Regions from separate parts of the Exiguobacterium sp. GL_137 genome, predicted to be linked through region 1. Evidence: riboswitches for the same ligand, from Rfam matches in the RefSeq annotation. Region 1 holds a riboswitch; each other region holds the start of a gene.
The links. Region 1 has a riboswitch for thiamine pyrophosphate ahead of thiD (bifunctional hydroxymethylpyrimidine kinase/phosphomethylpyrimidine kinase). Riboswitches for the same ligand answer to the same signal wherever they lie in the genome.
Positions count from the first base shown of each region.

Region 2: another riboswitch for thiamine pyrophosphate. It lies ahead of tenA (thiaminase II); the one in region 1 lies ahead of thiD (bifunctional hydroxymethylpyrimidine kinase/phosphomethylpyrimidine kinase).
Region 3: another riboswitch for thiamine pyrophosphate. It lies ahead of thiT (energy-coupled thiamine transporter ThiT); the one in region 1 lies ahead of thiD (bifunctional hydroxymethylpyrimidine kinase/phosphomethylpyrimidine kinase).

Region 1 is NZ_CM174406.1:554,912-560,857, forward strand. Features, by position in the region: gene AC3IRK_RS02915 (VOC family protein) at 1-165, opposite strand, end outside; gene AC3IRK_RS02920 (murein hydrolase activator EnvC family protein) at 422-1,864, shown strand; gene AC3IRK_RS02925 (murein hydrolase activator EnvC family protein) at 2,071-3,348, shown strand; TPP riboswitch at 3,409-3,519, shown strand; gene thiD (bifunctional hydroxymethylpyrimidine kinase/phosphomethylpyrimidine kinase) at 3,637-4,446, shown strand; gene thiM (hydroxyethylthiazole kinase) at 4,427-5,182, shown strand; gene thiE (thiamine phosphate synthase) at 5,187-5,825, shown strand; gene AC3IRK_RS02945 (hypothetical protein) at 5,840-5,946, shown strand, end outside.
Region 2 is NZ_CM174406.1:965,156-971,101, reverse strand. Features, by position in the region: gene AC3IRK_RS05010 (BrxA/BrxB family bacilliredoxin) at 1-336, opposite strand, end outside; gene AC3IRK_RS05005 (class I SAM-dependent methyltransferase) at 371-1,555, opposite strand; gene AC3IRK_RS05000 (sporulation protein) at 1,674-2,447, shown strand; gene tenA (thiaminase II) at 2,515-3,210, opposite strand; TPP riboswitch at 3,284-3,389, opposite strand; gene AC3IRK_RS04990 (DUF1002 domain-containing protein) at 3,580-4,461, shown strand; gene abc-f (ribosomal protection-like ABC-F family protein) at 4,740-5,946, shown strand, end outside.
Region 3 is NZ_CM174406.1:1,908,063-1,914,008, forward strand. Features, by position in the region: gene AC3IRK_RS10140 (amino acid permease) at 1-700, shown strand, start outside; gene AC3IRK_RS10145 (thiamine diphosphokinase) at 756-1,364, opposite strand; gene thiT (energy-coupled thiamine transporter ThiT) at 1,364-1,924, opposite strand; TPP riboswitch at 1,989-2,095, opposite strand; gene rpe (ribulose-phosphate 3-epimerase) at 2,119-2,775, opposite strand; gene rsgA (ribosome small subunit-dependent GTPase A) at 2,777-3,682, opposite strand; gene pknB (Stk1 family PASTA domain-containing Ser/Thr kinase) at 3,720-5,645, opposite strand; gene AC3IRK_RS10170 (Stp1/IreP family PP2C-type Ser/Thr phosphatase) at 5,648-5,946, opposite strand, start outside.

The DNA of each region.
Region 1 (5,946 bases):
CAACTCAATGTGCGCATCTTCAAATTCAATGACAGCAATATTAGAAGCAACCCCGGGCGTCGGATTACTGTACTCACGGATCAATGTCCCTCCCAAGATAGTCGTATAGAACGTAATCGCTTCCTGCATATCCCGGACAGCGATGCCAGTATGGTCCAAATGCATAAACAGTTCCTCCTTTACTTCGATAGTCATAGTGTGTCAAACTCTTTCCCAACACGCAATGTAGAAGGTTCGATTGAAGGATCTATATAAAGGCGAAAAGAGAACTTATCAAAAATGACATCTCACTGAAATATAATAGAGGGAAAATGAATGCTATAATCAAAAACGTTCTTATAATTTTTAAAAAGTATTATTAAATTTAAATAACATCATTCGATTACTTATATAAACCACACAGAAAAAGAGGGAATACTACATGAAAAAAACGTTCGCGTCGCTCATCGTTTCCGCACTTATTCTTTCATCGACTCCTCACTTCGTAGCAGCAGATGACTTAAGTGAACAAAAAGCTAAAAATGAACAAAAACAACAAGAAAATGCTAATACTCAAAAAAACTTAGAATCGTCTGTGAATCAAGAAGGACAAAAAATTTCGAAGACTCAGCAAGAAGTGAATCGTCTAGACGAAGCATTAAACGAAAAAATATTTGCAGTTGAAACAAAAGATCGTCAAATTAAAGCAACTGAAGCTGAAATCGTTGAACTTGGGAAACAGATTAAAAAGTATAAAGCGAAATTAAAGCGTCAGGAAAAGCTGCTTGGTGACCGCCTTCGTGTCATGCAAGAAAATGATGGGAACTCCATTAAATGGGAAGAAGTCATCTTTGGTTCAAAGGATGTCGGAGATCTTGTCAGCCGTGTGTTAGCAGGGAAATCAATCTCGCAACAAGACGATAAAATGATTACCGACTATCAAAACACACAAAAGAAATTAGCAGCTGCTCAACAAGAACTAAAAGATAAAAAAGCTAAACTTGTGACGGAGAAACAAGAACTAAAACGTCAACAAGCTGAACTTGAGCAACAGCTTAAAGAACGAAACAAACGCTTAAAAGAACTCCGGAAACAAAAAAAGAAATTTGAAACGCAATTGATGGATGCAAAAGAAGTACAACAAATTTTGATTGCACAAGAACAAGCGATTGCAGCTGAAAAAGCAGCACGCGAACGTGAAGCAAGAATCGAAAAAGAGCGTCAAGCACAAGCGGCACGTGAAGCAAAAGCACGTGCAGAAGCACAAGCGGCACAAGCAGCAGCGGCTCAAAAAGCAGCAGCTGAACAACAGGCGGCAGAAGCGGCCGCTGCTAAAGCAGCAGCACAAGCGGAACAAAAATCGTCAGCACCTGCAACTTCAACAAAACAATCTACACCATCTGTGACTGTGCCAAAAGCAGCACCAACACCAGAACCAGAACCAGCGGCACCAACGCCTGCACCATCATCTTCTTCTATGTTTATTCATCCAACAAGTGGATCAATCACACAAGGATATGGTTCAGCAAGCGGTTCGAATGGTTACTCTTTCCACAATGGTATTGATTTCGGCGCTCCAGTCGGTACCCCGATTGTTGCAGCGGCAACAGGGACAGTCATCACTGCATCAAGTGGTGGTCCGTACGGTAATCATGTCATGATTGCACACCAATTAAATGGAAAAACGTATACAACAGTTTACGCGCATATGAGTTCGTTAAATGCACATGCCGGACAACGTGTCAGTCAAGGACAACAAATCGGAGCCCTTGGTAGCACTGGGAACTCAACAGGCCCACACTTACACTTTGAAATTCATGTAGGTGGTTACAGCTACAGTGCTTCAGGACCAGCAAATTCTGTAAATCCAATGTCGATGTTATAATAACGAGAAAAGACGATTGCTGCGGCAGTCGTTTTTTTATGTTTTTATAAAAACATAAAATGTTATATTAAAATAAAACGCTTTCAGTTGAAACACAAATGAAATTTTCCTGAAACTATTACGGTGCTATAATCAATCTCAGACAGAAATACTTTGAATTAAATACTTTTTAAATAAGAAATCATACATAAGCGAGGAAACCAAACATGTTTAAAAAATTGTTTGCAACGGTATTGTTAGGGGCGTTACTTGTATCCACTGTGCCGACTTCTGGTCAAGCTGCAACGATTAAAGAAAAGAAATCTCAAAATGCAATAGAGCAACGTCGCTTGGAAAAAGCCATCAAAAAACAGGAAGCTAAAATATCGGTAGAGCAACGCGAAATCAATAAAATTGATGCGGCCATCAACGAAAATATTTTCAGGATTTCGGAAAAAAACAAGCAGATTAAACAATTGAATCTCCAAATTGAAGATCTTGAGGCGGAAATCGCCCGCTACGAAATCATGCTCACCCGGCAAGAAGAATTGCTTGGGGACCGCTTACGTGTCCTTCAAGAAAATGATGGTAATTCTATAAAATGGGAAGAAGTCATTTTTGGTTCGAAAAACTTGGGTGATTTGTTTAGTCGTGTTATGGCAGGTAAAAAAATTGCCGAACAAGACGATAAAATGATTTCTGCTTATTTGGAAACACAAGAAAAGCTAGCAGAAATGAAAAAAAATCTTATTGCTAAAAAGGCGGAGCGTGTTCAAGAGAAAGAGTCGTTACTCGTCCAAAAGAAACAGTTAAAACAACAGATGAAAGAACGGAGTGCGACCCTGAATAAATTACGTAAAGGGAAAACAAAGTTCACGACTAAACTGTTAAATGCAAAAGAATTACAAGCGACTTTAGAGGCTCAAGAAAGAGCGATTGCGGCAGCAAAAGCAGCAGCGAAAGCAGCAGCAGAAAAAGCGGCCGCTGAAAAAGAAGCAGCTGAACGTGCTGCAAAAGAGGCGGCAAAATCAACGCGTGAGTCAAGCGAAGCAACGGTTCTTCCGACTCCTGTCAGCAGTGTGCCGACAGGATCGGCGAAGTTTATTCGTCCGGCTTCAGGCGGTGTTTCACAAGGTTTTGGACCGGCTAGTGGAGCGAACGGCTATACGTTCCATAATGGTGTCGACTTCAGTGGACCCGTCGGATCACCGATTCGAGCAGCAGCTTCCGGAACAGTCATTACGGCTGGTAGCGGCGGACCTTATGGGAATCATGTCATGATTTCGCATTTCCTTGACGGTCAGGTGTATACAACAGTGTACGGTCATATGAATTCGTTATCGGTTTCGGCAGGTCAGACGGTAACTCAAGGTCAAACGCTTGGTACTCTTGGCAGTACCGGGAATTCGACAGGACCGCATCTACACTTTGAATTGCATATCGGTGGATACCAATACAGTGCGACAGGACCAGCTAACACGGTCAATCCACTTGGATACCTTTAAAAACGAGCTTCGGCTCGTTTTTTTAATGGTGCTGTGATACAGTGAAAAAGAATTTAAATTACGAGCAACTAGGGGAGCTGGAGGAGTCCGGCTGAGAGGAAAACCATTCTGTTTTCGACCCTGTCACCTGAACTGGATAATACCAGCGTAGGAAAGTTGAGATCGAAGACATGAAGACTTCAATCAGTAGAACTGGTTGTTCATGGCGTCGTCTGCTTTTTTACAGCGGACGGCGCTTTTTGTTGTCCGTTTTCTCCTTATTTGCTCCCAGGAAAGTGAGGAATTGGAATGAAACACGTATTGACGATTGCTGGATCCGACTCCGGAGGTGGAGCTGGAATTCAAGCAGATTTAAAAACGTTTTCGGCACTCGGTGTATACGGAATGAGCGTCATCACGGCGATTACGGCACAAAATACGTTAGGTGTTCAAGCGGTCGAGGACGTATCCCCGGAGCTCGTGGAAGCACAGCTGACATCCATCTTTTCCGATATCCGTGTCGATGCGGTCAAGATTGGAATGGTTTCCAATCAAGACACCATCCGAGTGATTGCACAACAACTGGAAAAACATCAACTTCCGGTTGTTCTCGACCCGGTCATGGTCGCGAAAGGGGGTTATAGCTTGTTGCAACCGGATGCAGAACATGCCTTGCTCGAACAGCTGTTACCATTGGCTACACTTGTGACTCCGAATATTCCTGAAATCGAGCGGATGATTGGCGGAACGATTCACTCGCTTGCCGATATGAAACAGGCGACGGAAAAACTGGCTGAAAAACGGACGGGTGCTATTTTGCTCAAGGGCGGACATTTGGAGGGACGGGACGCTACTGACCTTTTATATACAGACGGGCGATATGTCGTCTTTGAACAAGAACGGATCGAGTCCCGTCATACCCATGGTACAGGCTGTACATTATCTGCTGCCATCGCTTCCTATCTTGCACTTGGTCTTTCAGTGGAAGACAGCATCCGTTATGCAAAACGTTATGTGACGGAAGCCATTCGCCACGGCTTTGCGCTCGGACGCGGTGTTGGTCCGACGCATCATTTTCATGAACTCTGGAGGGATACACATGTTACGACGCATCCATGATAAAAAACCGTTGATTCATCATTTAACGAATACTGTAACCATTAATGACTGCGCCAATATGACACTGGCACTTGGTGGCTCTCCTGTGATGGCAGATGACCTGCTGGAAGTGGAAGAAATGGTCAGGCACGCAGATGCCGTCGTAATCAATACAGGGACGATCAATCCGGACATGCGCCAAGCCCAACTTTTAGCAGGAAAAACGGCTAACCGATTGGGGAAACCGGTCATTTTGGATCCGGTAGGCGCAGGAGCGACGACATTAAGAACAGATTTTATGAAGCAGTTAATGGATGAAATCACCTTTACGGTCATCAAAGGAAATGCATCGGAAATCAAGACATTGCTCGGACAGGCCGCTCGAACGAAAGGAGTGGATGTTGCCGAAGGAGAATCCCTGGATTTTCAAAGTGTCCATACCTTTGCAGGTGAAACGAAACAACTCATCGTCGTAACGGGTCCGATTGATTTTGTGACAGATGGAAATCGCCAGTATCATCTGGATGTCGGGACGAAACGTCTTGGCCAAGTCACGGGAACGGGATGTATGACCGCTTCTTTGATTGCGACGTTTTTAGGAGCAGGATACGATCGTTTTGAGGCAGCCGTATTTGGGACGTATGCTATGGGAAAAGCAGGGGAGTCGGCTGAGGATTCTCCCGGTATCGGAGGTTTTCGAACCGGGCTGTTCGATGCAGTGAGTTTGATGACAGAAAAAAGTTTGCCGGAGGTATAAATGAATGGACAGTGAATATTTGATTTATGCCGTGACCGATCGACGCTTGCATCCACATCTTTCCCTGGCAGACGCCGTCGAAGCATCGATTAAAGGAGGCGCAACGGTTGTTCAATTACGGGAAAAAGACAGTTCCGGTAAAACTTTTCTGGAATCAGCCATTGCATTAAAAGATCTCACCGCACGTTACGATATTCCGTTCATTATCAATGATCGGATTGATATCGCTTTGCTGGTCGATGCCGGTTTGCATATCGGTCAAGATGATATTCCCTTAATTGAAGCGCGCCGTTTGTTACCGGAAGCGACGATTGGTGTTTCTGTTTCAACAGTGGAACAAGCTGTTGCAGCAGAACGGGAAGGCGCAGATTATTTAGGGGTCGGTTCACTCTTTCCGACAGCAACGAAACAAGATGCGACATTCATGGCGCGAGCGACGTTGGAACAGATTCGTAAAGCCGTTCATATCCCGTTGGTGGGAATCGGTGGAATTACTGAAACAAACGTTCCGGAACTTGGTTCTCTAGTGGACGGATATGCCGTTGTTTCAGCTTTATTTGCAAGTGAAGACATTGAACGAACGACGAAAAATTTTAAGACGACCGTGAAACAAGTGCGTCAGAGCGCCTCAGGCAGGGTATAGTTCACGTAGAGGTGATGGTCGTGAAATGGCAGTCTGTTCGATTTCGAGGACGCTGGATTCGGTATAAAATCGAACCACAAGTCATTCGAATCGATAATCGCGGGAAATATCATTTAGGTGC
Region 2 (5,946 bases), 410 kb from region 1:
GATGTTTCCATCTTGCATCAATGCGAATGATGGCGATGATGGCGGATATCCTTCGAAGTATTCACGCGCCCGATCTGTTGCTTCCCGGTCTTGCCCTGCAAATACCGTCACGAAATGATCCGGTTTTACACCTTCCATCCGGTTGATGTAAGCGGCAGCCGGACGAGCAATCCCACCGGCACATCCGCACACCGAATTGACGAGGACAAGCGTCAAACCGTCACGCTTCATCGCTTCATCGACGCTCTCGACCGTCGTTAATTCTTCAAAACCAGCAGCTGCTGCTTCTTTACGTGCCGTTTGAACGACATCTTCAAAATACATTTGGAAATCCATTGTATTTGTTTCCCCCTTTAAATCGTTGTCTTCTTTATTGTACGAGTTTCGGTGAAATCTGTCCAAGTCTGCCGCTCAATTCACGTTCTAAATACGGTTTAGCGTGTAACAGGTCTCGGAAAGCGATATACCGGTCAATTTTTTCTTCCGTTGGCTGCTTCGGATTTTTATAAGCCCGAATCAAGATATTTTTCGGCGTGTTTTCTAAATCAATGAACTCAAGCAGTTGCGTATCGTAGCCGACCAATGTCAACAACTCTGCCCGGATGGAATCCGTTGCGAGCGAAGCAAACTTTTCTTGAATCAATCCATGTTGCAGCATGACGTCAAGCGGTGAACAGTCCAGCTGACGGTTCAACTCCTTCTGACAACACGGGACACTGAGAATGACCGATGCATTCCAGTCGACTGCCCGGGCAAGCGCGACATCCGTCGCAACGTCACAAGCATGTAGCGTCACCATTAAATCAACTTCCGTATCCTGGTCGTAATCATGGACATCACCGACACGGAACGATAAATCATCATACCCTAAATCAGCAGCGATGGCTGTACAATCCTCGATGACTTCTTTTTTGAGATCAAGACCGGTGACGTTTAAATCAAATCCCTTGACGATTTTCAAGTAATGATAGAGAGCAAACGTCAGATACGATTTACCGCATCCAAAATCCAAAATCCGTAACGTACGCCCTTGCGGCAATATTGCGATACTGTCTTCGACGAATTCAAGAAAACGATTGATTTGTTTAAACTTATCATATTTTTGACGCTTGACCTGTCCTTCTTCCGTCATTACACCAAGACGAATCAAAAACGGTACCGGCACGCCGTCTTCTAACAAATGGCTTTTCTTTCGATTGTGAGACAGTTCGGCCTTTACCGGTTCCTTGCCTGTCGTCTTCAGTGAAACTTTCATTTTCTTCGAGAGTTGGAACTGGACTTCTTCCGTCTCGAAACGGAATAAAAATTGACGAAATTCGTTAAAATAGTCGTCCATTCGCAAAATAAATTCTTCTATACTTAAATTCTCATGCTTAATGATCCGTTCATGTTGAAACTCTAACTGGATTGCATACGTATCTCTAAGTAGAATCGGTTTTAACTTGATTCGACGCAGATCGTTTGATTTTTGGCGCGGACCACTAATCGTCGCGTGTATGAGTGAAGTTGCCTGCAGTTTTTCAGTGAGCAGGTCTTTTAATTGGTCTAGTTCCACGTATCGTCCCGTCCTTTTTTTGTTTGGTCTTTCGAAACTGTAGCAAATTCACCCGCGTTCGACAAGCAAGCAAGCTTTATTTTTAGTCGTCATACTTAATTTAAAGGAGGAACACAACATGTTCAAAAAAATTCTTTCACAAATCGGCATTGGTGCCGCAACGGTCGATACACGACTCGAACAAGATCACTGTGAACCCGGTGGAACGATTCAAGGAGTCGTTCATATTAAGGGCGGTAACGTCGATCAGGAAATCGCCCGGATTTATCTCGCCTTCAATACCCAGTACAAACAAGAAGTCGGGGACAGCACGGCATTCACGACGTTCACACTGGACCGGTTTGCATTAAATGAAGCCCCGTTTACGATTGAAGCAGACGTCGAACGGGAAATACCGTTTACGCTTCAAGTCCCTTTTAATACACCACTTTCCGTCAGCCAATCGAAGTCGTGGATCGAGACGGGTCTTGATATCGCGCAGGCGGTTGACCCTTCTGACCACGATGCTGTCGTCGTCAAAGCGAATGACTACCAATCGGTCATCCTTGAAGCGATGGAAAACCTCGGATTCCGCCTCAAGAAAGCTGATACAGAGAAATTGCCGGGCCGCTTCCGGAAAGATTTGCCGATCGCGCAGGAACTTGAGTATTCTGCCCGCGGTACTCATTATGCTCACAAGCTGGACGAAATCGAAGTCATCCTGTTGCAAGACCGGTTCGGCATCGACATCGTCGTCCAAATCGACCGCCGTGCCCACAGTCTCGGTTCGCTGTTCAGTGAAATGGCAGGAACCGATGAGACGATGACGAAACTTTCATTATCGAACCAGGACTTAACGAATCCGTCACTCGTGAAACAACGTCTCGCCGATTTGATTGAACACCACAGTTGATTGATGTTTTCTATAGAACAAACACCGGATCCGCTTATCGTCGGATCCGGTGTTTGTATTTCCTTCCTTACTTGGATGATGTCATTTCCATCGTCTGTTCGTACTGCCGTTCAAACGTTTCTTCCGCCCAGCCCATCTGCCAAAACATCAATTCGTAATAACAGCTTCTGACGAAATGTTGTTTCATCCGGACGCGTTCTTGTTCACTCGCCTTCTCTGCCAACTCATTTAACCGGTCAATCTGTTCAAAGACCACCCGCTCGAACCATTCGGAACTGTATGTCGCAATCCATTGCTGATAAATCGGTGAAGCCGGTGTCGCTGCCTGTAACTGTTGTCCAATCTCATAGTAAAGCCAGTAACACGGTAAAATCGCAGCGATGGTCTCCCCAAGCGTCCCTTCACTTGCATGGTGCATATGCGAAATATACGCATATGCGGTCGGTGCTGGTTCAAACTCTGCCAGTGTCTTGTCCGAAATCCCAAGCGGTTCAAAAAACGATTGATGCAGACTGAGTTCTGCAGCATAGGTCGACGTCGCATGTTCCGCGAGTTCGGCAATCGTCGCGAAGTCCTGTGCCTTCGATGCGGCCCGCGCCTGAATTTTCGCGAAATGTTTTAAGTAATAGGCATCCTGTAGGACGTAATGGCGAAATTTTGCTTCTGGTAGTGTTCCATCCGCAATCCCTGTCACGAATGGATGGGTAAAGCTGCTGTCCCAATACCGTTTTGCCGCTTGCCGGATTTCTTCACTGAATGTCATGTTGGTTCCCCCTTTTGTAATCAAAAAACGCCACACCTGATGTCAGGCATGACGTGAAAAGACCATAAAAAGAGGATCGTCCACGCCACTTCCCTCCGTAAGTCCAAACTTAATCAGGTTCAAAGGGTCCGAACGTCTCCGTCGTCTCAGTCAGCCTACTGACTCCCCTAGTGGTCGCTATTTGATTTGTTTTGAGTTTATCATGATTTGATGTGGAATTGACCCATTCTCGTCATTTCACTCCATTTTTTTGTACAATGGAACATGACGGAAGGTGGATGACGGCTCGTCCTTGAGACCGATTCTCTTCTGCCGCCGGTCGATTAGACTAAATTTAGTACCTGATACTTAACTTATGGAGGAACTTTTATGAATAAAACCATGACATGGACCGCTTCGGCATTACTTGCTACTACCTTACTGCTACCGACGGCCGCATCTGCTGAACAAGTGGTCGACAAAACAATCGTCACCCTTGGCGAATCACTTGGGGCAAAGGATAAATCGTGGGTCTTGTCCCGTCTGAATGCACCGGAAGGCATTACTCCGATTATTGCAACATCTGCGGATGAAGAAAAATATCTCGGGAAAAACATTCCCCAATCACAACGGGGTGGCGGCATGTACTCTTCCGCTAAAATTGAGTTGGCTGAAAAAGGTGATGGATTATCTGTCGCGACCGAAAACATCACCTGGGTCACAAAAGACATGTACCTCAACGCCCTCGTCACAGCGGGTGTAACGGATGCGGACATTACGATCACGTCCCCGTACAAGGTAACCGGAACTTCGGCTTTGACCGGGATCATGAAAGCGTATGATCAAACATCTGCCGAGACCGGCATCAAACTGACGGATGAACGAAAAGACCTTGCCCAGCAAGAACTCTCTGTGACATCCGATGTCGGGAAAACGGTCGGGACGGATAAAGTCGCCGACTTGATGAATGAAATCAAAGCGGAAATCGCGAAACAACAGCCGGAAACGAAGGTCGAGATTGAAAACGTCATCGTCCAAGTCATCCAAAACAATAACATCAATTTATCCGATGCTCAGATGGACCGGTTGACCGGACTGTTTAATCAAATGGAACAAGCGGACCTGAACTGGGGTCAAATCGAGAGTGGTCTAAAAGATGCCGGACAAGATATCCAGGCCTTCGCGACCTCAGAAGAGACAAAAGGATTTTTTGCGAAGTTGTTTGATGGTCTCAGTGCATTCTTCAACTCGATTGCCGGCTTATTTAAATAAAGATTAACGTTTTCTTTTCTGTCAGGCATGGTAAAATAGATGTATTGAATCGGAAAAGGTGGTGTGGAGACATGGGTTTTGCTGCGTGTAAGCATTGGTTGATGGAACAACTGTATCTGTTGCGCGCGATTTTTCATGGAATGGCGTTCTAAGGGACTAGTCTGCCCTTTTTTAACGAACCTCATACCTGAAAAATAAAGCAAAGCGCATCTTCCACGAGTCAAGGAGAGTGCTGTTTGCGCTCTCCTTTTTTTGATGCGCCAGAGAGGACATTTCATATGATGATCTGCGACATCCAACACCTGACAAAACAATTCGGAGGCGACGATATCTTAACGGACGTCTCCCTCTTTATCGAGCACCAAGACCGCATCGGCTTGATCGGCCGAAACGGAAGCGGTAAAACGACGCTCTTACGTTTGATTGCCCGTCTTGATTCCGAAGACAGCGGAACGATTTATCAAAAAAGCGGGCTCTCCATCGGTTATTTGGCACAACTTCCCGTGTTCGACAACGTAATGACGGGGCGTGATGTCCTGTGGACTGCCTTCGCCACGCTTGTCGATTTACAACGCTCCCTGCAACAAATCGAACGGGACATGGCGACAAAAACGGATCAAATCGATCAGTTGCTCGAACGCTACACGCAAGAGACCGAAGCTTTTGAGCGCCAAGGCGGGTATTTGCTGGATTCCAAAATCGACCGGATGATTAACGGCTTGCAGTTGCATGCCCTTTTGGACCGTCCGTTTGAGCAGCTCAGCGGCGGCGAACAGACCAAAATCTGCCTCGGAAGGATGTTGTTGACCGAGCCGGAGTTGTTGATCCTCGACGAACCGACGAACCATCTGGATTTAGACGCCGTCGAGTGGCTGGAATCCTTTTTAGCCGATTATGCCGGGGCTGTCCTGATCGTCTCCCACGATCGTGTGTTTCTTGATGCGGTCGTGACGCGCATCGCTGAACTGGAGGAGGGGCAGATTCAGCTGTACCAGGGAAATTACACGTTTTACGTGAAGGAAAAGGAACGCCTTCTACTTGAGCAATTCCATGCTTACCAGGAACAACAGAAGAAGATCAAGCAGATGAAGGAAGCGATCCGCCGTCTGCGGCAATGGGCAAACGAAGCGTCACCACCAAGCGAAAAACTATTCCGAAAAGCAAAATCGATGGAACGGGCACTCGCACGGATCGAACGGATCAAACGCCCAAGGCTTGACGCCGAGACCCCCGATCTTGCGTTTGCAGCACATGGAAAAACGAGCCGGATGGTTTACCGCGTCGAGGATGTCAGTATTGCCTTCTCTAAACAACCGTTGTTTCATTCATTAAACTTTGAGATTTCGGCAAAAGATCGAATCGCCATCGTCGGCGCAAACGGAAGCGGAAAATCCACACTATTGCATCTCCTGTTAGGCCATCTCGAACCGACAAGCGGTCTGATTACGCGTGGACCGTCAGTGAAAATCGGCTACCTGTCGCAAC
Region 3 (5,946 bases), 1.4 Mb from region 1:
TAATACCGTCTGGCGGACGTTCATCTTCTTCGTCCTCTCGATTACGATTGTCGGCGCCTTGATTCCTTACGAAACAGCCGGCGGCATCAGCAGTCCGTTCATCATGGTATTTGATGCCATCGGAATTCCTTATGCAGCTGATTTAATGAACATCGTCGTGTTGACAGCCTTACTGTCGGTCGGGAACTCGGGGTTGTACGCTGCTACTCGGATGTTATGGTCGATGTCACAAGAAGGCATGATTTCGAAAAAACTTGCCATCGTCAACTCACGCGGAGTACCTATGCGCGCTTTGTGCTTTACGATGCTGTTTGCGATGTTATCACTATTGACTGCCTTTTTCGCGGAAGATACCGTCTTCATCTGGTTGTTGTCACTCGCCGGACTCGGTGCGCAAGTCGGTTGGATTTCGATTTCCGCTTCACAGATTGCCTTCCGTCGTCAATTCATCAAAGAGGGACATGCTGTCAGTGAATTGAAATTCAAGACTCCGTTCTTCCCGGTCTTGCCGATTATCTCGTTCTCTTTAAACATGCTTGTACTGATCAGCTTGGCATTCCAAGCGGATCAACGGATTGCGCTGTATATAGGCGTTCCATTCTTCCTCTTGACGTGGGCCTCTTACCACCTGTTCGTCAAAGGAAAACATATTGCGGCTCAAACTGAACGTCAGGCAGCCAGCTCGACATTAAAATCTTAAAAAACTACAAAAAACGTGATCGACTTTTAGGATATCCTAAAGCCGATCACGTTTTTTAGTGGTCTGACAAACTTCTTAAAGCAATCACTTCACCGGTATGCACCGTCACGTTCGCCACTCCGTGATGTGTCCATTCATTGCTGACGGTCAATGATCCGCCGACCGGCACGTCATGATTCGTCAACGGGTACTTGACCCCGCGGAGGGTCAGACATGTCGGAACGAGCGGGATGAAAGAGAGATAGTGAAATCTATCTGCCTCGATCTCATACGTCCCCGGCTGTAAGAAACGAACCTCTTCCCGCTTCGTCATCAAGCGGACTGCCGGAAATTGTTTTAGCAGATAGACGTTTTGAAGCGTCATATCAAGTCGTCCTCCGGTCGCACCGAATATTAACACTTCCGTTGCTTCATACTGTTGACTGACATGTCGTAAAGCCAGTTCCAAGTCGGTCTCATCCTTTTCAGCCGGATGGATGATCGCTCCTTCCGGTTTGTATCCGAGAGAATCAAAGTCCCCAATCGCCAAGTCAAAAGCGAAACCTTGCTGTGCCAACACGGTGACACCTCCGTCAACAGCGATGACAACCGTCTTCTCATCCATAAACGGTTTCAGGTACGGGATGTCTTCCGCCGGACCGGCCGCTACAATCACAACCCGCATCAGACACCCCGTGCTGAATAACGAAGAAGTCGTGGTGCTGTCGTAAACAGGAGTCCTGCGACAATACCACATAACAGATACGATGGAACCATATACGTCGCGTTATAGATCAACGAATACGGGACGACCGGACCTTCCGCATACTCAGCGAAGAACACGATTCCACTAATGACGTGACAGACATAACGGAAACCTGCACCAAGCAATGTCGCACCTAGTACAATCGCCATTAGACGGCCATTTTTCCCGGCTGCTGCTGCTTTTTTGACTTGCCGTGCGAACAGTCCGCTCAGCCCGACGACTCCAAACGCGATCGTATAATCGAGTAACGGCTGGACGACCGTCAGGATTTGTGGAGCGAACATCAGTTGAATCGTTCCGACGAGCGCTCCCGTCACGACCCCACCGACAACGCCGTGACGAAACGCCATGACGAAAATCGGTAACATCGCTAAACTAATTGAACCACCTTGCGGCATTTTAAATGGGATCAATAAATCGAACACCACACCAAGACTTGCAAAGATTGCAATTTCCATTAACATTTGTAGCCGTTTCATCCTTTTTTCCTCCTAAAAAATAAAATCGCAGGACGGCAAAAAGGCAGTACGACGAACGCCGTACTGCCTGCGTGCGCCACATCCCTACGTCCGTCTGAACGGAACAGGTTCGAAGGGTTAAAGTCCAATCACTTCTCTCAGCCGCTTGACGCGACACCCCTTGCGGTCATCATTTAATTTTGATTCTGCCCCTATTATACGTGAGCAGCATTCCGAATACTAGTGATTGCTTCTGAATAATCCGGTGCATTGTAGATAGCGGAACCTGCAACAAGTACGTTTGCCCCATTCTCAATACATAATTTTGCTGTTTCCGCATTAACTCCACCATCGATTTCAATCTCGAAGGATAGATTTTGTTCTGCTTTCATTGCAGCCAGTTGATTTAATTTCTTCATCACACCTGGAATGAACGCTTGTCCGCCGAATCCCGGATTGACCGTCATCAATAAGACCATGTCCACATCTTCAAGAACGTGTTCGATCGTCGACAGCGGCGTATGCGGGTTGAGTACTACTCCTGCTTTCGCTCCAGCTGCTTTGATTTGTTGCAACACACGATGGACATGATTCGTCGCCTCCACGTGGAAGGTTACGATATCAGCACCTGCTGCAACGAAGGATTCGACAAAGTTTTCCGGACGATCAATCATGAGATGGACGTCGAGAACCATATCTGTTTTTTGACGTAAACTGCTTAATACAGGGAGTCCAAAGGAAATGTTCGGAACAAATTGACCATCCATGACATCAAAATGGATATAATCGGCTCCCGCCGCTTCAACTGCTTTGACATCCCGCTCTAAATTTGCAAAATCTGCTGATAAGATTGATGGTGCGATTTTAATCATCTTAATACCTCCGCGTCCGATTCTTGATTTCCTCTACAAACATACCATAATTCGTATACCGGGAAGCCATGATTTCATGGGCCTCGACGGCTTGTTTAACGGCACAACCGGGCTCATTCAAGTGCAGACAGCCACGGTACTTGCATTCGTCCTGTAAAGCAACAAATTCAGGGAAACACCATCGTAACTCCTCGAGTTCCATTTCGTGCGGAAAATCGAGATTCGAAAATCCCGGGGTATCTGCAATTAAGCCTTCGCCAAGCGGGATCAATGTCACATGACGGGTCGTATGGCGTCCACGACCAAGTGCCTTCGAAATATGACTCGTTTCCAGTGCCAACGAAGGTTCCAAGGCATTCAACAACGAACTTTTCCCTACACCGGATTGTCCTGCCAGGACACTCGTTTTATCTTTTAACAACGGACGGACAGATTCGACTCCGGCCAATGTCTCACTTGAAGTTTCGATGACGTGATATCCGATGGTCCGGTAAGCGGCAATGGCTTCCAATACCCCTTGTTCGGCTTCACCTTGTAACAAGTCCATCTTCGTCAAGATGATGATCGGTTGAATTTCCTTTGCTTCAATCAACACTAAAAACCGGTCCAACAGATGGGCAGAAAAATCAGGTTCTGCTGCCGATACGACCAACAAAGCTTGATCGATATTGGCAACTGGTGGGCGGACCAAGAAATTTTGACGGTCTTTTACTTCCAGGATATATCCGGTCTCACTTTCGATGTGTAACACGACTTCATCGCCGACGACAGGGCTGATGCCCCGTTTTCTGAAATTACCGCGTGCCCGTGAACGGATTTCACCTTGAGGCGTCATGACATCATAAAAGCCACCCTGTAAACGGATAATCGTTCCATCCCGATTGTCTTCAATTCGATTTTCTGCCATCCTATGCCCTCCTTTGTCAGGATTAACGTCCTGCTCGTTATTCTTGTGATTTTGCCTGATTGTACGTAATCGTCTTCGCCCGGTAAACTTCGTCATCTTTATAAATCGTAATCTTGCCTTCTTCTCCCGGATCAATCGTCAATGGAACATCAAACGTTTCATCCTGATCAATCGATTCTTCGATGACGGTTCGTTTTCCTTTGGCATCTTCCGTCTCAATCCGGACGAGTTGACGTGGCGCAGGCTCCTCGTCTTCACTGACGCCATCATAGACTACTTTCTCGGGGAACGTCGCCGTGATGGTCTTTTCTTCCTCTCCGCGAGAAATAAAGACCGTTACCGAATCGTTCGGTTCGACTTGCGCACCGGCTTGCGGATATTGACGAATGACCTGATCGAGCGCGACCTCACTTGAGAACTCCTGTTCAAACGTTCCGTCCAGTCCCATCTCATCCAAATAAGCTTTTGCTTCAGCACTCGATAAGTCAGTCAAATCTTTCAGAACGAATACGGGTGATCCATTTGAGACCGTGATGGTAATCATCTGTTCTTTCGCGATGACTTCCGTTCCAGCTGAAATGGATTGCCGGATGACATTCCCACGTTTGATGTCTTCAGAGTCTTCCCGTTCGACATCCACTTTTTCAAAACCGCTGTCCTTTAAGATGGCGATCGCTTTTTTCTCTGTCTCATCTGAGACGTCCGGCACCTCGACCGGATCGCTTCCTGTCGAAACGATCAAATCCACCGTCGATCCTTTTTTAACCGTCGCCTGTTCACGCGGTGACTGACTGATGACGAACCCTTCTTCCACCGTATCACTTGAGCGTTCGGTCGATTCCACGATGAATCCCATTTTTTCAAGCTTCGTTTCCGCGTCGTCGGCATCTTTCCCCGTTACATCCGGAACGACGACCGTCGGGTCAGGCCACATGGCAAAAGTCGTTGCGGCTCCAGCCATTATGAATAACAACAATAAGATGATCCACCACGCACGTTTCTTTTTCTTTTCTGGTTTTGACATGACGGTAGCGACCTTCGGAACCGGTGCTGTGTGTTCGATGTCTGCTGTTGGCAGGGACACTGGACTGAGCACCATCGTTTTTTCCATCAAATCGTCACCGCGAATGCCTTCACTTGCCCGTTCAGCTGACATCGCGGTCACCATGTCTTCTTTGAAGGCAGCGACCGTTTGTTGCCGATCATGCGGCGCTTTCGAGAGAGCTTGCATGATGCAATTTTCTAAAGCTTGCGGCACAGCCGGATTTAACGAGGTCGGACGACGGGCAGTATCTTGCAGATGTTTCAGTGCGACAGCAACCGGTGAATCGCCTTCAAACGGAACTTGCCCCGTCACGAGTTCGTACAAAACGGCTCCCAGCGAATAAATATCTGATTTTTCATCCGCAAATTTTCCTTTTGCCTGTTCCGGCGAAAAGTAATGCACGGATCCGAGGACTGACATCGTGTGGGTCAGGGTCGCATTCGACATGGCGACCGCAATGCCGAAATCGGTCACCTTGACAGTCCCATCCTCACGGACCAGCATATTTTGCGGTTTGATATCGCGATGAATAATCCGGTGTGCATGGGCATGATCAATTGCATCACAAATTTGGCTGATGATGTCAATCGCTTTTGCGACCGGCAATGCTCGCCCTTCACAATACGTTTTCAGTGTCATGCCATCAATATATTCCATTACGATATAATAAATCGCTTCTTCTTCTCCTACGTCATAAACCGCGACGATGTTGGGATGATTTAAACTCGTCGCAGCATGTGCCTCTCGTTCAAATCGACGGATGAATTGTTCATCATGCGAAAACTCTGTACGTAAAATTTTGATTGCGACAGTTCGATTCAAGATTTCATCATATGCCTGATAAACGTTTGCCATCCCGCCATTTCCAACTAACCGTTCTATGCGGTAGCGGTCGTTCAATCGATCTCCGTAACGCATATTCAGATCCTCTCTCTTTCTTTAAAACGGATTGCAGCAATCGTAATGTTGTCTGCGCCTCCCCGGTCATTCGCCTCGGACACGAGATGTTCGACAATCGTATCGAGCGGTGCATCTTCTTGAAGCAACCGCTCGATGACTTCATGAGGCACCTCATCCGACAAGCCGTCGCTGCACACTAACACGATATCATAGTCCGGTGCATCCCGGACTTGAATGTCGACATCCACGGACTCGTTCGAACCGACGGATCGTGTAATGACATTACGACGGGGATGATTTTCAAGCTCTGCTTCCGATA